DNA from 3 places in the Sporosarcina sp. NCCP-2331 genome. Region 3 is predicted to be linked to each of the others. Evidence: riboswitches for the same ligand, from Rfam matches in the RefSeq annotation. Region 3 holds a riboswitch; each other region holds the start of a gene.
The links. A riboswitch is a leader RNA that binds a small molecule or an ion and turns the genes downstream of it on or off. The one in region 3 is predicted to bind S-adenosylmethionine.
Positions count from the first base shown of each region.

Region 1: another riboswitch for S-adenosylmethionine. It lies ahead of NCCP2331_RS08500 (hypothetical protein); the one in region 3 lies ahead of NCCP2331_RS13825 (methionine ABC transporter ATP-binding protein).
Region 2: another riboswitch for S-adenosylmethionine. It lies ahead of metA (homoserine O-acetyltransferase MetA); the one in region 3 lies ahead of NCCP2331_RS13825 (methionine ABC transporter ATP-binding protein).

Region 1 is NZ_BRCD01000011.1:86,201-91,697, forward strand. Features, by position in the region: gene NCCP2331_RS08495 (GIY-YIG nuclease family protein) at 1-1,183, opposite strand, end outside; SAM riboswitch class I at 1,488-1,586, shown strand; gene NCCP2331_RS08500 (hypothetical protein) at 1,703-2,137, shown strand; gene NCCP2331_RS08505 (hypothetical protein) at 2,192-2,590, shown strand; gene NCCP2331_RS08510 (hypothetical protein) at 2,680-2,988, shown strand; gene NCCP2331_RS08515 (YHYH domain-containing protein) at 3,682-4,911, shown strand; gene NCCP2331_RS08520 (S66 peptidase family protein) at 5,434-5,497, shown strand, end outside.
Region 2 is NZ_BRCD01000027.1:28,510-34,006, forward strand. Features, by position in the region: gene serA (phosphoglycerate dehydrogenase) at 1-1,416, opposite strand, end outside; gene NCCP2331_RS14605 (thioredoxin family protein) at 2,035-2,346, shown strand; gene NCCP2331_RS14610 (AbrB/MazE/SpoVT family DNA-binding domain-containing protein) at 2,389-2,658, opposite strand; SAM riboswitch class I at 2,808-2,914, shown strand; gene metA (homoserine O-acetyltransferase MetA) at 3,008-3,916, shown strand; gene NCCP2331_RS14620 (YetF domain-containing protein) at 4,003-4,707, shown strand; gene NCCP2331_RS14625 (HAD family hydrolase) at 4,753-5,412, opposite strand.
Region 3 is NZ_BRCD01000024.1:51,105-56,601, forward strand. Features, by position in the region: gene NCCP2331_RS13810 (dicarboxylate/amino acid:cation symporter) at 76-1,257, opposite strand; gene NCCP2331_RS13815 (MetQ/NlpA family ABC transporter substrate-binding protein) at 1,414-2,274, opposite strand; gene NCCP2331_RS13820 (methionine ABC transporter permease) at 2,340-3,008, opposite strand; gene NCCP2331_RS13825 (methionine ABC transporter ATP-binding protein) at 3,001-4,023, opposite strand; SAM riboswitch class I at 4,438-4,543, opposite strand; gene NCCP2331_RS13830 (thioredoxin family protein) at 4,595-4,894, opposite strand; gene NCCP2331_RS13835 (toprim domain-containing protein) at 4,887-5,240, opposite strand; gene gcvH (glycine cleavage system protein GcvH) at 5,300-5,497, opposite strand, start outside.

The DNA of each region.
Region 1 (5,497 bases), on a different contig from region 3:
CAAGCTTCTTCTGCTGTTCTTTCAAAGCCTTCTTCTCTGCAGCATCTTGTCTCATCTGTTCTCGTATTGCTTGCTGCTCTTCTTTTTCAAGCTCACGTTTGGCATAGTAATGATGTTCGATTTCAATGGCCTCTAAGAATATAGGCTCGATTTCCGATAAGAAACGAGTAATTGTGGGGAGAATGGAATTATTTCCATCCGCACAAATTGCCAGATATCTCCTAACTAGATCACGCACATTTTCTTGAGCCTCTTCAAGTTTCGAATACGTAAGAGTATATAAGATGTTCTGTAGTTCTGCTTGCAAACCAATAACCATTAGTTGATATATAGTTTTATTCGCTTTCGTAGTGTAGCGATCCACATATGTATCTAAAACCTTTTTCAACTCACGCTTATTCCTATTCATTTCTTTACGTAACTCTTTAGAGTTTTTGTAATGACAATCGAGTTCAATAAGGTTTCGAAGCATGCTCTCCTCATCGAAAAATTGACTAACATTCCGTACTTCTTTTTCTAACTTAGAGTAATTTAAGGCATTAGGAAAATTTTCAGTAAGTGTTTTGATTCCTAATATTTCAGCTTTAGCTTTTAGAATTTTATTCGTATTAGTTTTTAACTGCTTTTCTGCTTTTTCATTGTCGATTAGCAGTTGATCTCGTTCTTCAATGTACTTTTGAACATCTATCAGGACATTCGCAGCATCGTTGGTAGCAGTTTCTCTTATTTTCGCTGCTTCGTTTGTTGCCTCGCTAATCTGTTCTTTCATTTCTTCTCGGACATCATTTTTGAATTCTGTCTTTAGTTTTCCGAATATCTCTTTGTTATTAATAATATCTTCCTGAATAGCAGCTAATTCTTCTTTATGACTTGTAATTTTTTGTTCGGTAATCTCTATGTCAGCATCTAAGGCGTCAAGCTTGAGAATTCTATCGTCAACTATTTTGGCGATTTCCTCATACTTGATAAAGAGCTTGTTATTCTGCTTAATGGCCTTTCGCAATTTCCAGCCGATTATTGGACCTGTTAAAAGGATTGCATGAGGAATGAAAAAGGCTAGAAGCGAGAATAAAATCAAGAGCCAACTCCAAGTTTTCATGAACCAAGATAACTGATTATATTCTTCCTTGTTCTTTTTTGCAGTTAGTTCTAGAGGCGGTTGTTTCATTTTATTTTTGGACAATATTAAAACTCCTTTCATTAATGTGAGTATATGTAACCAATTTAACTAATTCTATTATAGTATTTTTTGCCCCTTAATTGTTACTAAAACTAATTCCTGATAATAAAATGACAAATCATGTCGATTATTTTGTATTTTTGTTATTATTAGCTGAATAATTGATAGATTCATTTAGTAGTGATCACTTTTTAAAGGACATTTGCATTACTTTGGGTTAGATCAGTAAGGCTAAAACAGATAATCCCGTTGGTTGACATGAAAACTATCTTGCCTTATATTTATTCGCAATTGAGCAGACGTTCTTTTCTTATTGAGAGAGACAGAGGGGGTGGCCCGATGAAGTCTCAGCACCTGCCGGATAGATAAGGTACCACATTCAACAGGTGTACCTGAACGATGAGAAGAAATTATGCATGCAGAACCAGATGATGGAGAGGGCAGTAACTCACATAACATCGCGGACATGTTTACGTGATATATTGAGATGCTGACAGCGACGAAATGACCGGGAGGGATGTTATGAAACAGGGCGATTACATGAAACGATTGGAATTCGGTGCTTGGACTATAGAAACGGATAGAGAACGAACTAGGGAATTCTATGCAGGCCACCCTCTTCTTACACAGGACTGCAGCTGTGAAGATTGTCTGCATTATGTTCAGGCATGTGAGCAATTCCCTGCAGAAATCCGCGATTTCTTTCGTTTTCTCGGAATTGATCCGCACAAAGAAGGGGAAGTTTCAGCGTTTGGCAGGAGCGGAGACGGTACGCATCATTATATAGTCTTTTATCATTTTGCGGGCAGGATCATTGATGGGCCGGAGCAGATTGAAACAATGCCGTCCTACAAGCTTGCGGGTGTTGACATCAGTTTTACGGAAGAGGCAGACTTAGTGCCGGAAGGGTTTACTTCGCCTGTAGTACAAGTTGAATTGGAAATGTATTTGGACTGAAAATTAAGATACTGCCTGAATGAGTGCTTATTCTATAATAAAGGAGAGTGCAGTATGGATTACTGGGAAATTGACGGGAATCCGACCGGCGTGGTATATGAAAATTTGATGAAGGTACTTTGCGTGCATTCAGATGAATTTTATTTCATTACCCGAAATGAGCTGACATACGACTGGTCGCTTCTCGATTATTTTGCACCATACATAAAGAGCAGTTATAAAACAAAGACGTTTGCACAGACCATCACGAAAGGTCCGGCAGCCACGGTATATGTAATCGAGTCAACTCCGGATACATTGAAACTTCTGATCAAGTCGGCGAATTCACTCTATGACTGGGTAGCTCCGCAACTGCCTGAGGACCTGATTTTCTTCAAAAACAATGTTGAATGGTTTTCCTGCACGATACACGAGGAGCAGGCAACCTTTTGGCTGCGATCTGAATACTATTAGCAGCTCGTCAGAAATACTGATGGACAAAAGTGTATGAAGAATGATTAGATCCGTTAAATCATGGTTTTAATAAAGAGGGAGGAAAATAGATGAGTGAAGTGCAGCCGCAAAATTGCAATTTAAATATTTGGTACTCATTGCCTGAGGAATTGTGGGGTAATGTGACTGGTGTATACAAAAGCATGCCCGGCTGGCTAGGTTTTAAAGATGGAATTCCCTATTGGTTCGGGCGAGAAGAGGACAATATATTTATATGGGCTTCTGTGGAACCGAGCGGATTATCATTTTATGCGCGGATGGGCGATGACGAGTGGAGTGATTGGATGGAGAAATTCAAATTGGAAGCTACAAAAGCAGTAGGGTTTGAAGTGGGCGAACCTGAAGATGGTTTTTTGTAAGGATTGAGTGCCGGCTTTTATATTATCTGTATTGCAGGTGTTTTCATGTTAAAGAGCGCAATAATGATTAAATTATTCTTTTAGTGTAATCAATTCTTAAGTAGTCGTTAAAATGTCGGTACGTACGCGTTAACAATTTATGGTAGGCGACTTTAAATCTACGGACAATTACTGTTCTCTTACTATTTATAATGACATGACTCTCCAAAGGTTGGGGAGTTTTTTTATTGGGTAAAATTTTGGCTAAATAGCAGCTCTCTGTTGGATGTAGTATTGCAAATCAATTATCGGTATCTGATAGCATTATTTACTTTGCGTCCAATGTTGATCTAATTATTAAGTCCTTTACTAATCTCTTCCTAGGCCAAGTGAGAAATATTTGACTTTTACAATAAGAATTTTAAATATAAAAGGTTTATTTGTGTATTTAGGTATATAAAAATAGAATATATTGGTATAATGACGGTACTATGATTATATTTTGAAATGGAGTTGAAAATTTGATTATTTAGTAAATATAGAGTGATTATTTTTCGTAATCTTGCTGAGTTTTAGTTGTTAGTTAAATAGTATGCGAATTGAATAACATGACTATTAAACAGAAAAATAATTTATTTATAGATATTTTTACTGTTGGTGTTAAAAGTATTCGAAGTATTTCATTATTAATATATTTTATTAAGGAGTAAAGTTATGAAAAAATTAGTAATTACATTAAGTATTATTTTGATTTCCTCGCTTATTTTCACTGAGAAAACTTCAGCTCATCCAGGTAGAACGGACAGCAACGGGGGGCATACGTGCAGAACAAACTGTGCAAAGTGGGGATTGAAGACAGGTGAATATCATTACCATAATGGTGGAGGATCCAGTACCAATTCAGCAAATAAAACCACAAGAAATGTAAACACCTCTCAACCTCAACCTAAACCTAAACCAACCTATACACAAGCGGATGTCGATGAAGGGAAATCAAAAGGTAAGGCACGGGGTTATGATGACGGTTATAGTAGGAATACTAAAAATTCCGCAACAGATACAGGGAATGAAGGATATAAAAAGGGATATGCAGCAGGCTATGAAGCGAGCTATAAAGAAGGGATAGAAAAAATTAAACAAGAGGATTCTGAAGCTGGAACAAGCAGCGGTCTAATCGACGGAAAAAACGCGTTTCTCAAAGGAGAGAATCAAGAAGTTTCCAATAATACAGCCAAGTCTGCCGACTGGAATTCTGCCTATAAGATAGCTTTTGATAAATCATATAAACAGGAAAAAATTCTACTTCACTCTGAGCAAGCCGGCTTTAAATTAGGATATTCTCTTGCGGATTTAGACATTCCGTCTGAATTTACAAAAGAAGAAGCAGTCAGAAAGAATTTCGAGAAACATTATAAGACAGCTTATGACAAGCGGATAGCAGAAGAAAACCTAAAACATGGGAAATTAGGTATCAAGGACGGCTATGCCCTAAATTCACTGTCTATTAATTCTATCGATAGTAGATTTACTGACTCGTATAAAAAAGGGTACGAAGAGGGGAAATCAAAAAGAAAAGAAGAAGTCATGTTGGAGGGGTACAATCTTGCTTTCATTCAGCTGAAATATCAGGAATCGTATAAAAACGACAATGACCAACTTAGGGAATGGCATAAGGAAGGTTTTGACTCCAATCTAGTTGCTAGTGAAATTAAAGATACAGCCTTTGATCATGGCTACGAAAATTCAACATATATGATTCCGGATGAATTTACAGTTAATGAGGAAGCTGTCGCATTATATGATTCACTATTTTATGAGGGACAGGAATTGAAGAATCAGGAGAAGCAGCAGAAAATAAAAACTGTCGCAGGTGTTGCCTTACCAGTAGGAGGATTAGCTGCAGGAGGTTTTTTCCTACGACAGCGAAGAGTGAAAAAGGGTTAACTTGATTTTCAGTATGCTGCTTTGGTTAAGGCAGTAATCTAAACACTTAAGTCGAACAATCATCATAAGTATGGCAGTTAAGCGTTCAGGGGATATTACGATTGACAAGAATGCTAGGTTGAAGAAGAAAATATTAGAGTGCCAGGAATTAGTTAGATAAAAGACAGACAACCTGGCACTCTTTTACGTTATTCCTTAAATTGTTTGGATGTAGAAAACGTGTAAGCAAGACACCTCACTCCTGCTATCTTAGCGGAGAAAAGGTGTCTTTCTTCTGTCTAGTGATTTTTATCTATCAGTTGATAGACGGGTCAGTTCAACTTTTTCATCATCTTCAGCATATTGCCGAGGTCAATGATCTGCGCAAACTTCATATTAGAATCGCAAATAGCATCCTTCTAAATATGTTTGCAAACCTGGTAACTTGTGCGTCAGTCAGTCTCCAAAAGGGATACCCAAACATATGCTGATAAATAAGAATATGTTTGTGCCACTTACACAAGGAGAGGGGCTATCAGGTTCATGGCTGTAAAACCGCAGCAACTGCAAAGGGGCGACACGATAGGGATTGTAACACTAGGCAGTC
Region 2 (5,497 bases), on a different contig from region 3:
ACCTACGCGGCCGATTGCGCCTGGCTGGTCAATGTGGCGGATGAACAGCAAGTGACCTTTAGGGATAGCGTCCACTACATAGTCATCTACTTTTACGATGCGCGGTCCCAGTCCGTTCAGAAGAGTACCCGCTACTTTGCGGATGCCTTTCTGTGTAACGATTTCTACTGTGATTAAGTTAAGAAAACCTTTAGCAGTCGTCGTTTTCTGTTCATTTATTTTTATGCCATAACGGTCAGCCAAAAGCTTTGCATTCACGTCATTTACAGTTTCGCCAAGATTACGCTTCAGCAAACCTTTTACTGTGTTGCGTGTTAATGCACGTACATCATAGTTCGCCAATTCGCCTGCATATTGAATATTAATTTCTTCAATAACAGAGTTTTGAATTTGGGACAGGAACATACCAAGCTTTTCAGTTAGATCGAAGAAAGGCTCGATTTTTGCTAATACATCACGAGAAACGGATGGCAAATTTACCGGGTTGCGAACAGATCCGATATTGAGGAAGTTCACAACGTCACGGCTGACATCTACTGCAACAGATTCTTGCGCTTCAATTGTGCTTGCTCCTAAATGAGGTGTAGCAATCACTTGCGGCAATGTCAGCAATTTGTGGTCAAGGAAAGGCTCTTCTTCAAATACATCAAGCGCTGCTCCGGCAACCTTCCCGGCAACAATTGCATCATACAAAGCATCTTCGTCAATGATTCCGCCGCGTGCACAGTTGATGATCTGAACGCCGTCTTTCATTTTTTCGAATGCTTCTTTATTAATCATTCTGCGAGTTTCTTTCAGTAATGGCGTGTGGACGGTAATGAAATCTGCTGCAGCCAGTACTTCATCTACTGTTCCGATCTCAATGCCTAATTTTTTAGCAATGTCTTCTGTCAGGAATGGGTCATATGCGACAACGCTCATACGCTGACCTTTAGCACGGCGTGCAACTTCTGCTCCGATTCTGCCCAGCCCGATAATACCGAGTGTTTTATCCTTCAGTTCGACCCCAAGGAAAGATTTACGGTCCCATTTATTGTTCTTCAAAGAATTGAAAGCCTGAGGAATTTTCCGTGCCATCGCCATCATCATCGCGACAGTGTGCTCAGCTGCTGAGTTTGTATTACCGTCAGGAGCATTGACAACAATGATTCCTTTTTCAGTTGCTGCATCCAAATCGATGTTATCGACGCCTACACCTGCACGGCCGATAATTTTCAATTGATCTGCAGATTCTAATAATTCTTTTGTTACAGTAGTTTGACTGCGCACTAGAAGGGCGTCGAAACCTTTAATTCTGTCTTTCAGCTGATCTGGAGTCAAATCTGTATCAATAACAATTTCAAAACCTTCTGCCTGCCTTAATGGAAAAATACCATCCTCGCTGAGTGGGTCACTAATAAGTACTTTAAAAGCCATGATTATCATTCTCTCCTTCAGTAATTTGTTTTGGTCCTGCATTCGGGTAATGAGCATTCATCTGATCAATCGTCTATGTAAGCTGCGCTAACCTCCTTTTAGGAAAAATAAAAAAGCCTTCCACCCCTTACAATACGTAAGGGGCGAAAAGCTCGATTAACTAACGCGGTACCACCCTTGTTTTGCTGCCGGAGCAGCCTTCATTCAGCATGCGTAACGTGCATGTGACGGATCGGCCTACTGAATATTCAGCCAATCAATTCGGAAGTGCCGCCATCCTAAGAATTTGCTGACTCTCACCACATCATCAGCTCTCTAAGAAATTCTATTACGGAAAGGTATGTCTTCGTCAAAATTGTTTTGCATGTATTAAATTTAGAACTAATCATAACACGTCCAAAACAATTGTCAATTACTTTTAAGCAAAAAATCAAAAAGTATTAAATGCGAACGTATCTTATTGAATATATTGTGAACATTCGTGTTTGGATGATGAAAACGAAAGAAATGCACTTAATATCAAGTTTGTTCTGTAAATTAGATAAGTCGTCAAGAGAGAAGAAGGATAGTAAACAATGCTATAATGACGGCAGAATAAGTAGAAAAGAGGTTATATTTATGAGGAAACTTGAGACTTTGGAACAATTTGACGAGCTGAAGAAAGAAGAGCGTGTAATTTTCTTGTTTACTGCAGACTGGTGTCCTGATTGCAGAGTGATCGAACCGTTTCTGCCGGAGTTGGAAACCGAGTTTTCGGAGTATGAATTCTTTTCTGTTGACCGCGACGATTTCATTGACCTTTGCAGTCAGCATGATATTTTTGGCATTCCCAGCTTTGTCGCTTATAGCAAAGGTAAGGAATTGGGACGTTTCGTCAGCAAGAATCGCAAAACAAAAGAGGAAATTGAAGAGTTTATCAATAGTTTATAAGCACAAACAGAAACCATCCCGCGAGTTGGGATGGTTTTCCTGTTACTCCATATCACCAATCTGTTTCCGCAGTATTTTTGCACCTTCGGGACTGATGAATAATCCGTTAGATAATTCCTTGTTATCTTCGTTTACTTCACCGGTTATGAAACAAGCTTTGTTAACTTGGTATTTCCTCAAGATGATCTGTTCATCTTCCGAAAAGATTTCTATTGGATCCCCTTTGACAATTTGCAGAGTTTGACGAAGTTCTTTTGGAATGACGAATCTGCCAAGATGATCGACTTTGCGAACAATACCTAAAGATCTCATGGATGCCTCCTTCGGAAATAATAGTCTGTATGTCTATTATACGGAAAATTTTGTTTTATACAATTTGATTGGCTGGAATGAGCAGAACTATTTGATAATTCCGCTATACAATTTATATATTAATGTTATAATAGTCTGTAATTACATAAAACTTATCAAGAGAAGCTGAGGGAACTGGCCTGATGACGCTTCAGCAACCTCTGTGCAAACAGGAAGGTGCTAACTCCAACAAGATTGTTTTCTTGAGAGATAAGAATGATATCCCGAACCTCATTTTCTTATCTATAGGAAAATGAAGGTTTTTTTATTGAAAATAACTGGCCGAGTGAATGGCCAAGGAGGAAGAAACATGCCGATTAATATACCGCAGCAGTTACCAGCAGGAGAGTTACTGAAAGAAGAGAAGATATTTGTGATGGATGAGAATCGAGCGGTTGCACAGGATATCCGCCCGTTAAATATATTAATCCTAAATTTAATGCCTGAAAAGGAAAAGACGGAACTGCAGCTGCTGAGATTGCTGGGTAATACACCGCTTCAGGTAAATGTGACATTTTTGAATACCGCCTCTTATACATCGAAAAATGTCAGTCAGACACATTTAGAGACATTTTACACAACTTTTGAGCACGTTAAAGACCGCCGTTTTGATGGAATGATTATTACAGGGGCACCGATAGAACTGATGCAGTTTGAAGATGTAGTTTATTGGAAAGAGCTGGAAGATATTATGGATTGGACCAAGACGAACGTGACCTCAGTCCTTCATATTTGCTGGGGAGCACAGGCTGCACTTTATCATCATTACGGAATTGATAAGTTTGAACTGCCGGAAAAGTGTTTTGGTGTATTTGCACACGAAGTCTATGATCAGACAGTAAATCTTTCACGCGGTTTCAATGATGTATTTGTAGCGCCGCATTCAAGACATACAGGTGTATCCATTGAAGAAATAGAGAAACACCCAGATCTGACCCTGCTTTCTGTTTCAGAAGATGCGGGAGCGTTTATCGTCATCTCCAACGATGAAAAACATATTATGGTGACAGGTCACTTGGAGTATGATGCGCATACATTAGACAGTGAATATAAAAGGGATGTTGAAAAGGGAATGGAAATTGATGTTCCTGAAAATTATTATCCGAATGATGATCCAAATCAGGAGCCGATGAATACATGGCGTTCTCATACGCATTTACTGTTTTCCAACTGGCTGAATTACTACGTCTATCAGGCAACTCCATTCGTATGGAATTGAAAGAGCCGGCTGCTTCTGACATGATGAGCGTATAAGTCCATCCGTTTCACACATACTCCATACAATGGAGGTGTACGTTTGTGAATATAGATGAATTTTGGGAGTTGGCTTTCTGGGAAATGACACTTCGGACAGTGCTCTCCTTTGTGGTACTCTTGATCCTGGCGCGTTTTATGGGGAAAAAGCAAGTATCGCAGTTAACGTTCTTTCATTATGTAACAGGGATTACTATAGGTTCGATTGCGGCTAACCTGGCAGGAGAGTCGGAAACGCCTTTCTTGAATGGTTTGTATGGAATGATATTATGGGCAGTTTTGACAATTGTCGCTAATTACTTATCATTCAAATCAATCAAACTGCGTGTTTTATTGGACGATAAACCGATGATTGTGATTGAAAATGGTGAAATCATTGAAGGTTCACTCCGCAAATTAAGACTGAGTTTTAATGATCTGAATATGTTGCTTCGTGAAAAGTCCATATTTTCCATGAAAGAAGTAAATTATGCGATATTCGAAACAAACGGAAATCTCAGTGTGATGTTGAAAACAGGGGAGGAACCGGCCACCAAGAAAGATGTGCAGGCTTCATCACCTCCGCCGAAATATATTCCTACTGAAATAATCACAAACGGCAAAGTGGAAGAAAAGAATATGCGAGAATTGAAGCTGACAGATGTATGGTTGACAAAGCAGCTGGAACAGCAGGGAATCGCAAGGCCGGAGCAAGTGCTGTATGCAGAAATTCAGACGGATGGCAGTCTGTATGTTAATACATTGAAAAGTGTTTGAACTAAATGTCGCCGCATGTCAGGTTACTGGCGTGCGGCGACATTTTTACAGTATTTGCCAGGCACGCTGCTTGGCAATCGCGGCAAGTTTTGCATCAGGTCTGACGGCAACGGGATGACCCACTTGTTCCAATACAGGCAGATCTGAAATGCTGTCCCCATAGGCAAAGCTTTTTTCCCATTCCACTGTCTTCCCTTCCAAAGCGCAGTAAATCATCTCATTTTTACGCTGTCCTTGAATATGTAAGAAGGGCTGGTCCATCGCTATATGCTCCCCATTGACAGGGATTTCGGTTCCGATGATTTCATCAAAGGTTAAATGGCTCGTAACTGCAGTCAAAAATGGTGTGTAAGCACCTGAAACCAACAGTACGTGATAACCTTCTTCCCGATGTTTAGCGAGTCTATTGACGACGTCTTCATTAAAATCACTTGACATCTCGTCCTGCATTTCTTCGAAGTAAACCCGAAGCTGGGGAATTGTCAGTGTTTCCAATGCCTTCAAATAAAGCATCATGGAACGTTCTTTCATGACCGGTTCCGGAAGCATTTTTAATTTGTAACGAATATACAATGGCAGGATGGACCGGTAAAACTTGCCGTAATATTGCTGATAGGCCGGATGTTTTTTTAAATGTTCCATCAGGAGTTTAAACGTTTCTTTCGTATATAACGTGCCGTCAAAATCAAAAATTGCAACTTTCATTCAGACACCCCTCAGTTCATTCATCTCCTTACAGTATACAAATATAATGAGTGGAAAAGCAAAAAAGCAGGCGGAGAGAAAAAAT
Region 3 (5,497 bases):
GAGAATCAGCAAAAGAATAGTACATAAGAATTAAACAAAAAAAGCCGACAAAAATCGCCGGCTTTTTATCCACTTTTATACTTTTTTTGTGAAACGGTCCACGATCATTGCAAGTGCACCGTCTCCTGTTACGTTGGTAGCTGTACCGAAACTATCCTGTGCTAAATACAGAGCAATCATCAGCGCAACCATCGCTTCGTTAAAGCCCAGCATGGATGTAAGCAATCCTGTCGCCGCCACAACAGCTCCTCCAGGAACGCCCGGAGCCGCGATCATTGTAACCCCCAGCATGAATATAAACTGCAGATAACTGCCGAAACTAATGTCGAATCCGTTCATCAGCATGACGCCGATTGAGCAGGAAACGATAGTAATCGTACTTCCGGATAGATGGATTGTCGCGAATAAAGGAATAGCAAAATTCGTAACTCGTTCGGAAGCACCGGTTTTCTTGGCCTGCCGCAGCGTAACAGGTATCGAAGCAGCGGAAGACTGTGTGCCTATTGCCGTTAAATAAGCAGGCAGCATAGTTTTCATTAGACTGAAAGGATTACGTCCATTCAGTGCACCTGCTGTCGTATACTGGATTGTCAGCATAATCAGATGCAATGCGATAATCATAATAAATACGACTACGAACACGGAGAGCACATTGGCCACTTCACCTGTGTACGTCATGTTCAGGAAGATACCAAAAATATGAAACGGCAGCAAAGGGATAATGACAACAGAAATAACTTTCTCGATAATTAAATTAAACTCATCAAAGAAGCTCATCATTGTTCTGCCTTTAATGGAAGCCATGCCGATTCCCAGAACGAATGCCAGCAGTAGCGCTGTCATGATGCCCATGACCGGATCCATTTCCATCTTAAAGAACGCTGTACCCGCTTTACGCGCACCTTCTGCAATAGAAGTATCCGTTGATTGGTGGATGAAGCTCGGTAAAATCGTCGTCGCCGCAAAATATGCGAGCAGTCCCGCAATAATAGTAGATCCATATGCAAATGCAGCAGACAGACCAAGAAGTTTGCCTGACCCTTTTCCAAGCTTTGCAATACTTGGCGCAATGAACGCGATAATGATCAGCGGAACAATAAAGTTTAAAAACCCTCCAAACAGCATATTAAATGTGGCCGCCAGCCGAACGAACCAATGCGCAAACCCCTCATGTACAGCAGGCAGCAGCATACCCAGCCCGATCGCCAGCACAATGGCAATTAAAATTCGCCAAATGAGCCCTAATTTAAACTTCACAATACGTCCTCCTCAAATAGACATCTGTATGACTGAAACAAAATAACTTTACCACAAACCACCGTAAGAATATAGATTTGAACTAAATTTGTAATTGTCAAAATGTTATAGACGTAAAAAAGCCGGCAGCTAAATGCACTGCCGGCCTACTCTACATTATTTTACAGGAACGACCGCGCCGCCCCATTGTTCTACAATGAAATCTTGAATTTCTTGGGATGTCAGAACTTCTACCAATGCTTTGATTGCATCGCTGTCTTCATCGCCTTTTTTCGTAGCGACGATATTTACGTATGGTGATTCTTTATCTTCCAATGCGATTGAATCTTCCATCGGATTCAATCCTGCATCGATTGCAAAGTTCGAGTTGATCAACAATGCATCACCTTCGTCGTTGTTATAAAGCTGAGGCATAAGAGCCGGCTCATAATTCGGATCGAATTCCAAGTTTTTCGGATTTTCTACGATATCATCCAGCTCTGCTTTTACTTTCTCCACGCCGTCTTTCAACTTGATTAATCCTTTTTCTTCTAACATCGCAAGCACGCGTCCGTGATCCGCTACCGAGTTACTGATCAGGATTGTTGCACCTTCAGGAAGTTCTTCAAGCGTCTTATATTTTTTCGAATACACACCGATTGGTTCAATGTGAATAGATCCTGCATTTACAAAGTCATAGCCAAAATCCGCAATCTGACTTTCTAGGTACGGAATGTGTTGGAAGTAGTTTGCATCCAACTCACCTTCATCCAAATCTTTATTAGGAAGTACATAATCTGTATAGCTTTCGATTACTAGATCGTATCCTTTTTCAGCTAATAATGGTTTTGCTTCTTCCAAAATCTCCGCGTGAGGTGTATTAGATGCACCTACCGTTAACGTCGTTTTTTCCTCTGCCGGCTTATCTGCATCAACATCTACTGCATCCCCGCTATTCTTGCCATCGTCTTTTGTTCCACAAGCTGCTAAAGCCAATACAAGCACAGCTGCGAATAGACCGAATAAAAACTTCTTCATTTTCACATTTCCCCTTTACCAAAATGTTTTTTTTATATGGTTAACAGGTCTCCCTGAAAATCCCTTTATCGCTTATCCAAACGTTTAACGATTAAATCTCCAATGAACTGAATAATAAATACGATCACAAGAACCAGAATGGTAGCCATCATTGTGACATCTCCGCGCGAACGCTGAAACCCTTCCAGATAGGCGAGGGTACCAAGACCTCCCGCTCCAATTGCCCCTGCCATCGCCGTATAGCCGACGAGCGCAATGGATGTTACCGTAATACCCGACACCAATGCAGGCATTGATTCAGGCAGCAGTACTTTGAAAATGATTGTCGAAGTTTTTGCACCCATTGAACGGGCTGCCTCTATGACGCCTCTGTCAATTTCTTGCAAAGCGATCAATACCATACGTGCATAAAACGGTGCGGCACCGATGATCAATGCAGGCAATGCGGCATTCGGACCGCGAAGTGTCCCAATTAACAGCTTTGTCACCGGGAATAGCAAGATGATCAAAATGATGAATGGGATTGAACGGAAAATATTGACGAATGCTGCGGTAATCACATTTGTAAATCTGTTGGACCATAATTGTCCGCGGCTGGTCAGGAATAACAAAAGACCCAAAGCGATGCCGAAAATAAATGTCAGAACAGTCGAGAATGCTGTCATGTACAGTGTTTCGCCTGTTGCCTCCCACATTTTGTCCCAATTCACGTTAGGAAACCACTGTTCAATCATTTGTCAGCACCTCCGTCTTTACTTCATTGGCGTGCAGGTAAGAAATTGCTTCATCAATGATTGCCGGATTGCCGATCAGCTGTAACATCAATGTTCCGTACGCACCGTCACGCAAAGCGGAGATGTTCCCCTGCACGATATTTACGTCGATCTCAAACTTGCGGATTAATTCTGCCAAAACCGGCTGTTCAGTCCGTTCTCCTATGAACGTCAGCTTTACGAGCTTGCCGTTCGTATCTTCCTGCAGATGCTTAATTGCTTCGTCTGCATCTGCATTATCTGAAACTTGAGAAATGAAACGTTTCGTAATCTCGGCCTGTGGTGATTGGAAGACGTCGAGCACATTGCCGACTTCCACCACTTTTCCCGCTTCCATGACCGCCACGCGATGACAAATCTTCCGGATGACGTGCATTTCATGGGTAATGAGCACAATCGTCAAACCGAGACGTTCATTAATTTCTGTCAGCAAATCTAAGATGGCATTTGTTGTTTCGGGATCCAATGCTGAAGTCGCTTCATCACACAGCAGAACTTCAGGGTCATTAGCAAGCGCTCTGGCAATGCCGACACGCTGTTTCTGCCCGCCTGATAACTGGGAAGGATAAGCTTTCTCCCGTCCTGATAATCCAACCAGATCAATCAGTTCTTTCACTTTCGCGTCGCGTTCAGCTTTCTTCACACCTGCAATCTCCAACGGAAATGAAATATTGTCTTCGACTGTACGCGACCAAAGCAAATTGAAATGCTGGAAAATCATACTGATCTTCTGCCGCGCGTTCCGAAGACCTGCACCTTTAAGTGTAGTCATTTCCAGATCATTGATTACAATACTCCCTGAAGTCGGCTGTTCCAAACCGTTCAACAGCCGGATCAATGTACTTTTCCCCGCCCCACTGTAACCGATGACGCCAAAAATTTCTCCTTCTTTGATAGCCAGCGTCACGTCATCTACCGCTACAATTTCCGCTTGGTTCAATTGGAATCTCTTATGTACGTTTGTCAGTTGAATCATTTTCTGCACCGCCTTTAGTAAATCCGTGATTATGTTTTTTCTTTTGTGTGCTTTATACATGTGTGCCTTTCGGAGCTAAACGGCGCATTCCGCTTTTAATTACATCCAGCTGCAGATGCCAGCTCCTCGGGTCGTTTCGATCTTTCCAGAAAGGCAAAGAGCGCCTTTATGGAAAGCCCTTCAACGCCTGTCGGAGCTAAACGGCATCTTCCGCTTTAGATTAACATCCAGCTGCATGCGCCAGCCTCTCGGGTCACTTCGGTCTTTCCGAAAAGGTGCAAAAACCGCACCTTTGTCGGCAAGCCCTCCAGTGCCTGTCGAGGCTAAACGGCGCATTCCGCTTTTGAATATAAAAAACCCTTCTGCAGACGAGCAGAAAGGCTGAACGTATGAAAAATTATGTACGTTACCGTTCTCTCATCTGTCAAAGCATTCCGCTTTGAGTGAATTGGCACCATTTCACAATTGTGACGGTTGCCGGGCTTCATAGGGCACTTCCCTCCACCGCTCTTTATAAGAGTATCGTTATTCAATTGATTGTATTACTTATACCATATATTCGAGATGAATGTCAAGTCAACTTTTCCAATAAGTTAGGTACGGATTGGAATGCATAGATCTTTTCAATAGGTTTCCCCTGCCGGTGGATGAGCAGGCATGGTACGCTTTCAATCTCGTAATCATAAGCCAGTTGCTCCGTAAAATTCAAATCCGCTTTACCTATCGTTAACTCAGGACGCATCGCTTCGATTACTGTCAGCATTTTTGAGGCCACTGCACACGTTCCGCACATCGGAGTGAACAGATAAAAAGCGGCCAATTGCTCTGCCGCCCGTTCGCGTTCCCAATCGTCAATTGTCCATTTATCCATTTGCTCCTCCTGCCAAGTAGACGGGATGTACCTTGAAATTCGCTGCAACTAAAATGCCCGCCAAGACTTTGAGCGGTGTTGTCGCTACTTCCCGATACAGCCGGTCTGTAAATAAGTGCCTTGCTTCCGGATAAAGTTGCACGAACAATTTGCGGATGGAATCACCCGAGGCGTCCGCATCCACAAAAATGAAAAGATCCTGCTCTTCATATGGCTCCAGAAGTTCTTCTATATGATAGGAACTGATCGTGCCGTTCGTACAAATGATTTCTACCGGTTCCGCCAGCATCGGCATAAGCCTTCTGCGATCGGAACTGCCTTCCACAATGAGTACTTTCGGATGCATCCAGTTTCCTCCTCATAGTGTAAAAAAAGCACCGGAACTTCCCGGCGCTTTTCGTTTTCTTATTCGCCAGCTGTCATTTCATCGTACTGCTCAGCTGTCATTAACTCATCAAGTTCAGCTTTATCTGCAATCTCAACAACGATCATCCAAGCACCTTCATATGGAGATTCGTTTACAAGTTCAGGGCTGTCTTCAAGATCTTCGTTCACTTCTACAACTTTACCTGTTAAAGGAGCGTACAATTCAGAAACAGTTTT